DNA from 3 places in the Gibbsiella quercinecans genome. Region 2 is predicted to be linked to each of the others. Evidence: predicted binding sites of a transcription regulator. Region 2 holds the regulator's gene; each other region holds the start of a gene.

Region 1 (4,230 bases), 490 kb from region 2:
CGATGGCGAATGGGTTAAGGCTCGCGGCACCACCCTGGGCGCAGACAACGGCATCGGCATGGCGTCTGCGCTGGCGGTGCTGGCCGACGACAGCGTGGAGCACGGCCCGCTGGAAGTGCTGCTGACCATGACCGAAGAGGCGGGAATGGACGGCGCCTTTGGCCTGCAGGCCGGCTGGCTACAGGCTGAAATCCTGATCAATACCGATTCGGAAGAAGAAGGCGAAATCTACATGGGTTGCGCCGGCGGCATCGACGCCATCACCACCTTGCCATTGCAACGTGAAGCGCTGCCAGCGGGCTACCAGCTCCTGAAGCTGACCCTCAAGGGCCTGAAGGGCGGGCACTCCGGCGCCGAAATCCATCTGGGCCTGGGCAATGCCACCAAGCTGCTGGCGCGTTTTCTGTTCGCCCATGCGCCAACGCTGGATCTGCGCGTGCTGGAGCTGAACGGCGGCAACTTGCGCAATGCTATCCCGCGTGAAGCCTTTGCCGTGATCGCCGTTCCTGCCGATAAGGCGGCGGCGCTGCAAACCCAATGCGACGAGTATCTGGCGTTGCTGCGCAGCGAACTGGCGGCCAAAGAAAAAAACATCACCCTGCTGCTTGAGGCGACCACCAGCGAGCTGCAACCACTGCAAGCGGAGTGCCAGCAACGCTTCCTGGCGTTGCTCAACAGCACGCCGAACGGCGTTATTCGCATGAGCGACGTGGTGAAAGGCGTGGTGGAAACCTCGCTTAACCTGGGTGTGGTCACCACCAGTGCAGATCAGGCGCAGATCAGTTGCCTGATCCGTTCCCTGATCGACAGCGGCAAAGACTACGTGGTGGAAACGCTCACGGCGTTAGGCCAGCTGGCAGGCGCGCAGGTAGTGGCAAAAGGCAGCTACCCTGGCTGGCAGCCGGATGCCGATTCCGCGGTGATGCATCTGGTGCGCGAACTGTATCAGGATCTGTTCAACAAGACCCCGAACATCATGGTGATCCACGCCGGGCTGGAGTGTGGCCTGTTCAAAAAGCCGTACCCGGATTTAGACATGGTGTCGATCGGGCCAACCATCACCGGGCCACACTCCCCGGATGAGCAGGTGCATATCAAAAGCGTCGGCGATTACTGGACGCTGCTGACCGCCCTGCTGAAAGCCATTCCTGAACGCGCCTGATTGTAGCGCCGGCGTGATGCCCTGGGGCGCTCAATTGCCCCAGGGCAGCGGCAGCTGCCGCTCAATCTGCGGATCGCGCAGGGTGACGTGCAGCCCCACCAGGCGCACGCCCCGCCCTTCGCGCCGTTCAAGCCACACCTGCTTTGCCACATTGAGCAAATCATCCTGGTTCAACACCGGCCAGACATGCTCCTGGGTGGTCTGTTGAAAATCCTGGAACTTCAGCTTAACCCCCTGGCGGGCAATCTGCAGATCCGGCTTTAGCCTGCTCAGGCGCATTTCCAGTTCCGGGTAGAGCTTTTCAACGATCAACGCTTCGCACGCCTGCCAGTCATGAATATCCTCCGCCAGCGTGCGCTCCACCCCCACCGATTTGCGCAGCCGATCGGGTGAAACGCTGCGCTCATCAATCCCCTGGCAACGTTCCCACAGCACCCGGCCAAACTTGCCAAAACGTTTTAACAGCGTGGCCAAATCATACTGCTGCACGTCCGCACAGGTTTTCAGCCCCATCTCTTCCAGCCGTTTGGCGGTCACTTTGCCTACCCCGGGGATTTTGCCCAGCGGCAACTGCTGCAAAAACGCCGGCACCTGCGCCGGGGTGATGACATATTGCCCGTTGGGTTTGTTCAGATCGGAGGCGATTTTGGCAAGGAACTTGATCGGCGCCACGCCGGCAGAGGCCGTGAGCTGCAGTTCATCGAAAATTGCCTGGCGGATCTCTTGGGCGATCAAGGTTGCCGAGCCGTTGCACTGCGTGCTTGCACTCACGTCCAGATAGGCCTCATCCAAGGACAGCGGCTCAATCAACGGCGTGTAGCGGGCAAAGATGGTGCGGATATGCTGCGAAGCTTCTTTATACGCGGCCATGCGGCCGGGTATCAGCTTCAGGTGCGGGCACAGCTTCAGCGCCATGGCGGACGACATCGCGCTGTGTACGCCGTAACGGCGCGCCGGGTAGTTAGCGGTACTGATCACCCCGCGCCGTTCGGCGCTACCGCCGATCGCCAGCGGGATATCGCGCAGGCTGGGATCGTCGCGCATCTCGACGGCGGCAAAAAAGCAATCCATATCGACATGAATGATTTTACGCATCTCCCCTCCCAGTTACTGTATGAGTATACAGTAAAAGGTAAGAAGCTCAAATCAAGCCAGCCCACCGCCAAGATGGCGCTATTGCCTTAATGGCGCATTATTTTGCGGTTGTTAAAAAAACGTCATTTTTCACGTTTATGATGCGGCAAGGAATTCAACGCCATCGGCTCATCACGCAACCACAAGGCACCAGTAATGAGAATGCTCCACCGCTACCTGTTTGTTTCCCTCTGTTTTCTGTTCCCAGCCGCCGCGCTGGCGGCGACCCCGGCCCCGGCGATTATCGCCCACCGCGGCGGCACCGCCGATGCGCCGGAAAACACCCTGGTCGCCATCCGCCAGGCGTTGCAACACGGCGCGGATGCGGTGTGGATCACCCTGCAGCAGGCAAAGGACGGAGCCATCGTGCTTTATCGACCGTCCGATCTGCGGGCGTTAACCGATAAACAGGGCCTGGTTTCCGCCTACAGCGCAGAAGAGTTGGCGCAGGCAGATGCCGGCTGGGCGTTCGGCAAAGACGGCAATCACCCGTTCCGCGGTAAACACATCGGTATCCCAACGCTGGAACAGGCGCTAACCGCCTTCCCGCAAACCACCTTTTATCTGGATATCAAATCGCCGGATAGCGATCCGGCAAAGTTCGCCGCCGCCCTGCTGGCCACGCTGGAAAAAAACCATAGCCTAGAACGTACCCGTGTCTACTCGACCGACGCCAAATATCTGCAGGCGCTGCCGCCGCAGATTAAACGTTTTGCATCACGCGATGAAACCCGCGATCTGCTGGCCAACATCACCATGGCGCACCAGTGCGATGTTACCGCAAGCAGTAATGACCCGCGCTGGTACGGGCTGGAGATGAAGCGCCAGGTGGAAGTGGTAGAAAAATACACCCTGGGGGAAGCCCGTTCCAAAGCGCTGCTGGTGTGGGATAAAGAAGCGGTGGACTGCTTCCGGGCCAAAGGGCCGGCGCACATCATTCTGTTTGGCATCAATTCGCCGCAGGATTACCAGCAGGCGCTGGCATTGGGCGTGGATGGCGTGATGGTGGATTCGCCGTTGCAGGCGGAAAAGTTCCGCAAGGCGCGCTAAACAGCACGTTGCTATCGGCCGGCGCTTAGAGAATGCGGTGTTTTTCCCGCAGCCGCTGGCGCCGCGCTTCACGCGCCAGGCGTTTTTTGCGGCTGTCGCAAGGCTCGGGGCAATCGCAGACTTTTTCCATCCCCAGCGCCGTAATGCCGCCGCAGCTGCCCTGCAGGCTTTTGCGTTTAAGCACGTAGCCCAGCGACATACCGCCAATGACCAGCAGGAATAATGCAAAGGTTACCGCAAACAGTGTCAGCATAAGCGCCTCGCAAACGCGTTGCCCGATTTAAGACTAGCCGCCAAAGTCATCCAACAGGATGTTGTCTTCCTCAACGCCAAGCGCCTTGAGCATGTTGATCACCGCGGCGTTCATCATCGGCGGCCCACACATATAGAACTCACAATCTTCCGGCGCAGGGTGGTGGCGCAGGTAGTTTTCCAGCAGCACGTGATGAATAAAGCCGGTATAGCCGTTCCAGTGGTCTTCCGGCTGCGGATCCGACAGCGCCACGTGCCAGGTGAAGTTCTCATGCTCCGCCTGCAGCTGGTTGAAATCCTCTTCATAGAACATCTCGCGCCGCGAACGTGCGCCGTACCAGAAGGTGATTTTACGTTTGCTGTGCAGGCGCTTGAGCTGATCGAATATGTGCGAGCGCATCGGCGCCATCCCGGCGCCCCCGCCGATGAACACCATCTCGGCATCGGTATCCTTGGCGAAGAACTCGCCAAACGGCCCGGAGATGGTCACCCGATCGCCCGGTTTCAACGCCCAGATGTAGGAGGACATCACCCCCGGCGGCACCGTTGGGTTGCCCGGCGGCGGCGTGGCGATGCGCACATTCAGCATGATGATGCCCTTCTCATCCGGGTAATTCGCCATCGAATAGGCG
Region 2 (4,230 bases):
CTTCCAGTTACCGCCAGCTTGATCTTTGTTCATCATTTCTCTCCGTAACTAAAGTGAGTCAGTTTCAGATAATCCGGCTGGCCTAACTGACCAAAGTGAGTAACAGATTTTCCTCATCTGCACTGGATTAAGCCGTTGCCTAATCAGCCAGCCACATTACTAATATTAGCTATAGATTCTGGATTAAAAATAAAAGCCAGCAATAAACACCATAAATAAGCGATTTTTTAGTTAAAAACAACAACAAAACAACCCGATAACCAGGGTTTTCTTTACCCAGCAAGATGTAACATGATATTAACAAAAACCACAATGAATGGGAGGCTACTCCCTGGCCCGCTCGTGCGCAAACCAGGTGCCCTGCCGGTTATGGCGCAGCCAAAGCCACCCCAGCGTAATGCCACGCAGCATCTGGAACACGCACAGCGCCAGCCACAACGCATGGTTGCCGAGCAGCGGCAGAGTAAGCAACGCCAGCGCGTAGCCGGCGGCGGCAACCGCCATGCTATTACGCATTTCCGCGCCGCGGGTCGCGCCGATAAACATGCCATCCATCAGGTAGCACCACACGCTGACCAGCGGCAGCACCACCTGCCAGCCCAGGTAGTGGTTTGCCAGTTCACGCAGCGCCGGTAAGGAGGTCAGTGCGCCAACAATCTGTTGGCCAGCAACGGCGTAAATTGCCGCAAATCCCAGCGCGACCAGGCCCGCCTGCCGGCAGGCGGCGTGCCATACCTGATGCAGCTTGCGATCGTCGCGCGCGCCATAGGCATGGCCGGAGTGCACTTCCACCGCATAGGCAAAACCATCGAGCGCATAGGCAGTAAAGGTCAGCAGGTTCATCAGCACTGCGTTAACCGCCACCACTTCGCTGCCCAGCCGGGCGCCAAGAATGGTCAACGAGGCGAAGCACAACTGCAGCAGCAGGGAACGCAGCATGATATCCCGGTTCAGCGCCAGCAAACGGCCCAGGTTTCCCCGCCAGGCCTGGCGCAAGATCGGCAGTGAAATGCCCCGCCGCCTCATCACCCGCCAGGCGAGCCATAGCCCAAACAGCAGCATGGCATACTCGGACACCACCGTCGCCAGCGCAGCCCCTTGCACATTCCAGCCAAGCCCCATCACCAGCCACACATCCAGCACAATATTCAGCAGGTTGCCGGCGATCAGCAACAGCACCGGCGCACGCACGTACTGCACGCCGAGCAGCCACCCCAGCAGCACCATGTTGGCCAGCGCCGCCGGCGCACTTAACCAGCGGATATCCAAAAAGAGCCGCGCCTGCTGCAAGACTTCGCCATCGCCGCCGACAACCTGCAACGCCAGTCCGATCAGCGGCCGGCGCAGCAACAGTATCGCCAGGCCGACAATCCCGGCCAGCAGCAACGGCTGCACAAAGGCCTGGGCCAGCCGCTGCGCATCGCCGGCGCCCTGCGCCTGAGCCGCCAGCCCGGTAGTGCTCATGCGCAGGAATAAGAACAGCATGAACAGGAAGCTGGTGACCATCGCACCCACGGCGACGCCGCCAAGATAGCTGGGGCTGTCGAGGTGGCCGATCACCGCCGTATCGACCAAACCGAGCAACGGCACGGTAATGTTGGAAAAGATCATCGGCAACGCCAAACGCCACAGCGCTTTGTCGTTGTCACTAAAGAAGGCGGTAATCAAGCGCATAGCAACCTATTCCTGTGGCAGTGCGTATTGAAAAAGCAAGAAAGGCATCGCCCCTGGACAGGGGCGATTTACATCAGGGGGAAACGCAGGGGGTTAAATCCAGTCACCGTTGCGAATAACGCCGACGGCCAGCCCTTCAATGGTGAGGTTTTGCTCACGCAGATCGACGACGATCGGTTTGAATTCACTGTTTTCCGGCAGCAATTCAACCACGTTGCCGTGTTTTTTCAGGCGTTTGACGGTCACTTCATCTTCGATACGGGCCACCACGACCTGGCCGTTACGCACGTCCTGCGTTTTATGCACCGCCAGCAGATCGCCATCAAGGATACCGATGTCGCGCATCGACATCCCTTTTACCCGCAGCAGGAAATCGGCGTTGGGTTTGAACAGGGAAGGATCAACCTTGTAGTGCCCTTCGATATGCTGCTGCGCCAGCAGCGGCTCACCGGCGGCCACGCGGCCAATCAGCGGCAGGCCGTCTTCATCTTCCATCAGCAGGCGGATACCGCGCGAGGCGCCGGAGATGATCTCGATCACCCCTTTGCGCGCCAGCGCCTTCAGGTGCTCTTCAGCCGCATTCGGCGAGCGGAACCCCAGACGCAATGCGATCTCGGCACGCGTGGGCGGCATGCCCGTCTGCGAAATATGATCGCGAATCAGGTCATAGACCTCTTGCTGCCTGGTAGTTAGTGCTTTCATCCCGCCCCCTGTTTGTTTATACAGTTTTGCTGTGAGTATATACAGGTGCGGGGGGATTGGGAACCGCAGAATAAATAAAAATCAGGGAGTAGGCGCGCAAAACCGGCGAAAAACAGCCTAATGGCGGCGGCTATTCAGGCAAAGTGCTGCCACAGCACGCTGCCCCAAACAAACAGCGCCAGTATGATCGCCAGCGTCACCGCCGCCGAACCGATATCCTTTGCCCGGCCGGAAAGCACGTGGTGCTCGGTGCCCACGCGATCGACCAGCGCTTCGATTGCGCTGTTAAGCAGCTCGACGATCATCACCAGGATCACGGAACCCACCAGTAAAATACGGGCGATCGCCCCAACGTCCAGCCAGGCGGCCAAAATAATGGCGAGCACGGCGGCGAGGGTTTCCTGGCGGAACGCCGCTTCATTTTGCCAGGCGGCAATAAACCCCTGCCGGGAATAACCTGCCGCCTTAATAATACGCGTTAGACCGGTTGCTTGATTTGCCATTTACGGGCGCCTTTTTCAGGGGTAAAACATCATTTTAACGGCATCGGCTTTTTTAACACCACAGATCTGCAAAGCGGTTTCTGGTATGCTTGCGGCGCGTTGCTAACAAGAGGCTTCACGTTGTTATGTCAAGTTGGCGTAAAATTTATTATAACTTATTGAGTTCTTTACTAAAACTGCTGGTAAGAAGTAAGGTTATCCCGTCAGATCCGGTCGCGGAGTTAGGGTTGGATCCCACTCGGCCGATTTTGTACGTTTTACCTTATAACTCGAAGGCGGATTTACTCACGCTGCGGGCCCAATGTCTGGCGCAGGATCTGCCCGATCCGCTCACTCCGCTGGAAATCGACGGCACCGTACTGCCCGGCTATGTGTTTATTCACGACGGCCCGCGTGTGTTCCGGTACTACACGCCGAAAGAAGAGTCGGTCAAGCTGTTTCATGACTATCTGGATCTGCACCGCAACAATCCGGATCTCGATATCCAGATGCTGCCGGTTTCCGTCATGTTCGGCCGCTCCCCCGGCCGGGAAGGCCACGGCACCCCGCACCTGCGTCTGCTGAACGGCATACAGAAGTTCTTCGCCGTGCTGTGGCTGGGGCGCGACAGCTTCGTCCGCTTCTCCAATACCGTTTCGCTGCGCCATATGGCGAACGAACACGGCACCGATCAAACCATTGCGCAGAAACTGGCACGCGTGGCGCGCATGCATTTCGCCCGCCAGCGCCTGGCCGCGGTCGGCCCGAGCCTGCCGGCGCGCCAGGACTTGTTCAACAAGCTGCTGGCTTCCAAGGCGATTGAAAAAGCCGTTGAGGACGAAGCGCGCAGCAAAAAAATCTCTCACGAAAAAGCGCAGCAGAACGCCATTGCGCTGATGGAAGAGATCGCCGCCGATTTCTCCTACGAAACCGTGCGCCTGTCAGACCGCGTGCTGGGCTGGACCTGGAACCGCCTGTATCAAGGGATCAACGTTACCAACGCCGAACGCGTGCGCCAACTGGCGCAGGACGGCCACGAAATCGTCTATGTTCCCTGCCACCGCAGCCACATGGACTACTTGCTGCTGTCCTACGTGCTGTATCACCAGGGGCTGGTGCCCCCGCACATCGCCGCCGGCATTAACCTGAATTTCTGGCCGGCCGGGCCGATTTTCCGCCGCCTGGGCGCCTTTTTCATTCGCCGTACCTTCAAAGGCAACAAGCTGTATTCCACGGTGTTCCGTGAATACCTGGGCGAACTGTTTACCCGCGGCTACTCGGTGGAATACTTTGTCGAAGGCGGCCGCTCCCGCACCGGGCGCCTGCTGGAGCCGAAAACCGGCACGCTGGCGATGACCATCCAGGCGATGCT
Region 3 (4,230 bases), 1.6 Mb from region 2:
TAGCCACAGGTGTTGCCGGTAACTGGGTCAGATTCGCCCATACCGCGTGCAGAGATTTTGTCTGCAGGGATACCTTTGGATACCAGGTAATCAACAACGCTTTGAGCACGTTGAGTTGACAGTTTCTGGTTGTACTGTTCAGAACCAACGGCATCGGTGTAACCCAGAACAACTACGGAACCGTCTTTAGGATCCAGAGAGCTCAGCTGGGTGTACAGTTGATCCAGTGCCTGTTGGCCTTCTGGTTTCAGCGTTGATTTGTTGAAGTTGAACAGCACGTCAGATTTCAGCGTGAAGTGTTTGGTTTCAACAACTGGTGCTGGTGCTGGAGCAGGAGCTGGTGCTACTGCTTCGTCCTGACCAAAGCGGTATGCAACGCCCAGGCTCAGCATGCTGTTGTCTGGACGAGCGCCAACGGTACCAGCGTCACCAATGTTGTTAACCCATTGGTAGTCCAGGCGGGTTGCCCAGTTTTTGGTCAGAGCGTATTCAACACCCACTGCTGCCAATGGAGAAACACCGGTGTCGTGATTGCTCAGGCGAGTACCATTGCCGTAGTTGGCTTTGGAGTCTGCACGCCAAACCATACCACCCAGACGGGTATAAACGTCCAGTTCATCGGTGATTGGGTAGCTCAGTTTAGCTGCCAGTTGAACGCCCTGTGCTTTGAAAGCACCATTGTTCACGCTGCCTTTGTAAGGCATACGGCCAAGCCAGTCATAGCCCAGCTCGAAGCCCAGGTATTGGTTCGCTTGGTAACCCAGGAATGCGCCTGCGCCCAATTGGTTTTCATGGGTAGGGCCATTACCGATACGGTTATCATAACCATTACCGTAGAAACCGGTATCATGATACTGGGACCAGCCCAGTTTAGCACCAGTGTACCAAGTATCATCTTTTGGGGCGGCTTGCGCTACGGTAGCGAAACCAGCCAGTGCCACTGCTAATGCGATAGCTGTCTTTTTCATTTTGCGCCTCGTTATCATCCAAATAGGCAATGAGCTTTAAAGCTATTTTAAGCCCTTGGTTAAATTCCTTCGCCAAGGTTTATGCCCTCGTTTGTTACTCTGCCAGTTTTTCTGGCGTTATAGAGCAACCTCGGCGATGTAAAGTCTACAACGTGGCGCGAAAGTTACAAGTGTGATGTGATAAAGCTCTAAAAAAAAACAGCGAATTGTACATATTTGCTGACAATTGGCAGCGAAAAAGTTGGTTGTTTTTTACACTCTAAGGTGTGTGGAGCCGCAGCCGATCACGCTTTGTTGGCTGTCCCCCGGGGATGCTTCCCCCGGAGGATAAAAATGATGGGAAAACTCCTAAATTTACTTAATGATACAAAGAAGAGTGAATTTTTAGCGTGGAACACTGTCCCTGAAGCAAATTAATGTCACGCTGAGGGCGCATAATGAACCCGTAAGCGTTTCCTGAAACCGCCGCCCGTGACAATCTCAACCGATCTTGCTCGTTCAATTCCGGTAACCAACCCAGCACCACACTGTAGTTTCCCGTCAATAATGCTTTTTCCATTGCTTCAACCGTAGCGGTTGGCGTGATCTGGCTAAGCTGCACCACTTTCCCGACCGGCAGACCGGATTGCTGTAGCCAGCGTTTGCTGAGTTTTTGCTGTGGCGTGAGCCACAGCAGCCAGCGCGACTGCAGGCCAAGCTGTTGCAATAGCGGCAAAAGGAGCTGCACCACGGCGGGTTGCTGTTCGCTGTAGACCAGTTCACTGATAAGACCATTTTCTTTACCGTTGCTGGTGCTGTTTACCGCGGAATCCGCCGCATAAGCCGTGTAGCCGAAATGGGGTTGGTGAAATGATTGAGTACGCATAAAAGTATCCCGCCCGTAGTATTGCTGTATGGATATACAGTATATGCATCAGTGGTGGAAATCAACTCAATTTTTCGTGACGCGCCGCATATCTGCGATCGTTTTTTGTGCATGCCCAATTTGTGATTGGCAGGGGGAGGGAACCTGCGTATTTTCCATAATTAGTTGTTCGCGTTACGTTTATTGCATTATGGAATGACTTGCATACGATTTATTAAAGGGAGTTATATATGAAAAGCAAAAATGCAGCCAGAACGGCACAGGCGAAGGCTATTTTTAGCGTATTAGGGAAAATCACCACGCGCTCTCAGTTCGGGGGGTATGGTTTGCTGGCCGACGGCATCATGTTCGCCATTATTGCCGAAGGGGAACTGTATCTCCGTGCGCCTGGCGATTTAGAGGCTGAGTTTCGCTCGCTGGGGATGGAAAATATGGTCTATTCCAAACGGGGGCTCCCCATCACGATGCGTTACTATTGGGTGGATGATGCGCTTTGGCAACGGGAGCGGGAACTTCTGGCGTTCGCCAGCCGGGCGATCGTGGCCGTCAGAAAAAATCTTCAGCCGCCAAATCACGCTTTTGCTCGGTTAAAAGATTTGCCGAATATTGATATTGCCATGGAGCGCGCTCTGTGGCGGGCCGGGATCCGCACCGTGTATCAACTGCGCCTGATTGGGGCGCAAGAGGGGTATTTGTTGCTGCAACAGCAGCAACAAAATCTGGGGCTGAAAGCGCTACTGTCGCTGGCCGGCGCCATTGCCGGCTATCATCATGCCGCATTGCCGGCTTCGATCCGCCGCGAAATGCTCAGTTGGTTTGACAGTATTGCCACAAGACCAGGAGTGCAACGTGCGGCGGCCGTCCGTGGCCCTTTGCCGCGCCGCGAATAATTATTGAACTTTGCCTATCTGTGCATTCAACGCCGTCAATTCGGGCAACAGTTCAATCACTAAGCCTATTTGCTGTAATACCAACTGCTCTTTGCTTTCCGGCTCAGGCGACAATGCCTGGATACGGTTGGAAAGCGCACTCAACGCTTGGGCGACACGTTGGTTATCCTGCGGTGCCTGATGCAACGCGTCATCGACATAACACACGGCATCGTTAAGCAGATCCAAAATGTCCGTGTTCTCCAGGCGTTCACGGTGTGCGCCCAGCGCCGAGATGTAGCTCAACAGCGTGTGGTTCAGGCACAGCAGGCGGAAGGCCGCATCCTGCAGCGTTTTGTCCGCTTTGGGATCCGCAGCCATATTGGAAATCACCGAAGCCAGTTCCGCGTCGCTATTATGCGCATCGCGGCGTGCGATACGGTAGGGCAGGCTATTGTCTTTCCCCTGGTGGTACTGCACCAGAATAGCATCCAGGTAGCGGCAGTCGGCAGTCAGCGTTTTGCTGACCACCATCGGCAGTTGGCGGAACTTCCAGTCCGGCCAGATAAAGCTGACGGCGGCCCAGGCAATCGCACAGCCTAAAAGCGTGTCATAGACCCGCGGGGCGGCCACTTCATACCCCTCACCTAACAGGTTGAAGCACAGCAGCACCAGCAGCGTAATAAACATGGTGGCGTGGGCGTACTGGACGGTGCGGAAAGCAAAAAACAGCACGCCGCTGATGACGATAAGGATCAACTGGCCTTCAAGGGAAGGCACAAAATACAGTATCGGCAAGCCAAGCAGAATACCTGCCAGGGTGCCGATAATGCGCAGCGCCAGCCTGCGCCGGGTGGCATTGTAGTTGGGTTGGCAGACGAACAGGCTGGTCAACAGGATCCAGTAGCCGTGGTGCATCCCGGTAAACTGTATAAAGGCGTAGCCGGCACACAATACCACGGACATCCGGATGGCATGGCGGAACAGCGCTGATTGGGGCGTCAGGTGGCGGCTGATGCGCAGGCGAATATTGCTCCAGCCGGTGATGCGGTCGTCTGAAAGGCTGTTTTCTTCCGTCTGGCCATTCGCTATCACCTGTTCGGATTCGATGTTGGCCAACTGTGCATCAATCGCGCGCAGGTTTTTCAACAGGTGGGACAGCGCTTTGGCCAGTTCGCGATTTTCCTGCGTGATGGTAATGCGCGCCAGTGCTTCTTCAATACGGGTAAACGCCGGTTCAAAACGCACGTTATGCTGGTATTTTTGGCGCAGCAGTATCGACTGTGCTAACTGGCGGCAAGCCGCGGCCTGCATGGTCAGTAGCCGCTGAAAGCGGAACAGAATGTCGCTATGGCGGAACTGCTGGCTAAGCGCCTGGTAAAGCACGTGGGAAGAGCTGGCCCGCTCGTGGATATCCTGGGCGACAAAATAGTAATGCAGTGTCCGGCGCGTGCCGCGTTGGCCGCGGTCGCCTTTTAGCCGCGTCAGCAGAGAGGCTTTGGTCTGGTTAAGCGTGGCGACAAGGGAA

The links. The regulator LexA, encoded in region 2, represses DNA repair genes until DNA is damaged. The targets are predictions, from matches to a motif close to TNCTGTATGTACATACAGNA.
Region 1: a site for LexA is predicted at 2,271-2,290, ahead of dinB (DNA polymerase IV). Genes of this name have one in related genera too.
Region 3: a site for LexA is predicted at 1,856-1,875, ahead of sulA (SOS-induced cell division inhibitor SulA). Genes of this name have one in related genera too.

What each region holds. Positions count from the first base shown of each region.
Region 1 is NZ_CP014136.1:3,468,648-3,472,877, reverse strand. Features, by position in the region: gene pepD (beta-Ala-His dipeptidase) at 1-1,162, shown strand, start outside; gene dinB (DNA polymerase IV) at 1,193-2,257, opposite strand; gene ACN28Q_RS15995 (glycerophosphodiester phosphodiesterase family protein) at 2,453-3,346, shown strand; gene nqrM ((Na+)-NQR maturation NqrM) at 3,372-3,599, opposite strand; gene nqrF (NADH:ubiquinone reductase (Na(+)-transporting) subunit F) at 3,633-4,230, opposite strand, start outside.
Region 2 is NZ_CP014136.1:2,979,672-2,983,901, reverse strand. Features, by position in the region: gene ACN28Q_RS13885 (CsbD family protein) at 1-33, opposite strand, end outside; gene dinF (MATE family efflux transporter DinF) at 325-1,674, opposite strand; gene lexA (transcriptional repressor LexA) at 1,768-2,376, opposite strand; gene ACN28Q_RS13870 (diacylglycerol kinase) at 2,511-2,879, opposite strand; gene plsB (glycerol-3-phosphate 1-O-acyltransferase PlsB) at 3,005-4,230, shown strand, end outside.
Region 3 is NZ_CP014136.1:4,580,919-4,585,148, forward strand. Features, by position in the region: gene ompA (porin OmpA) at 1-968, opposite strand, end outside; gene sulA (SOS-induced cell division inhibitor SulA) at 1,327-1,833, opposite strand; gene ACN28Q_RS20855 (TfoX/Sxy family protein) at 2,064-2,723, shown strand; gene yccS (YccS family putative transporter) at 2,724-4,230, opposite strand, start outside.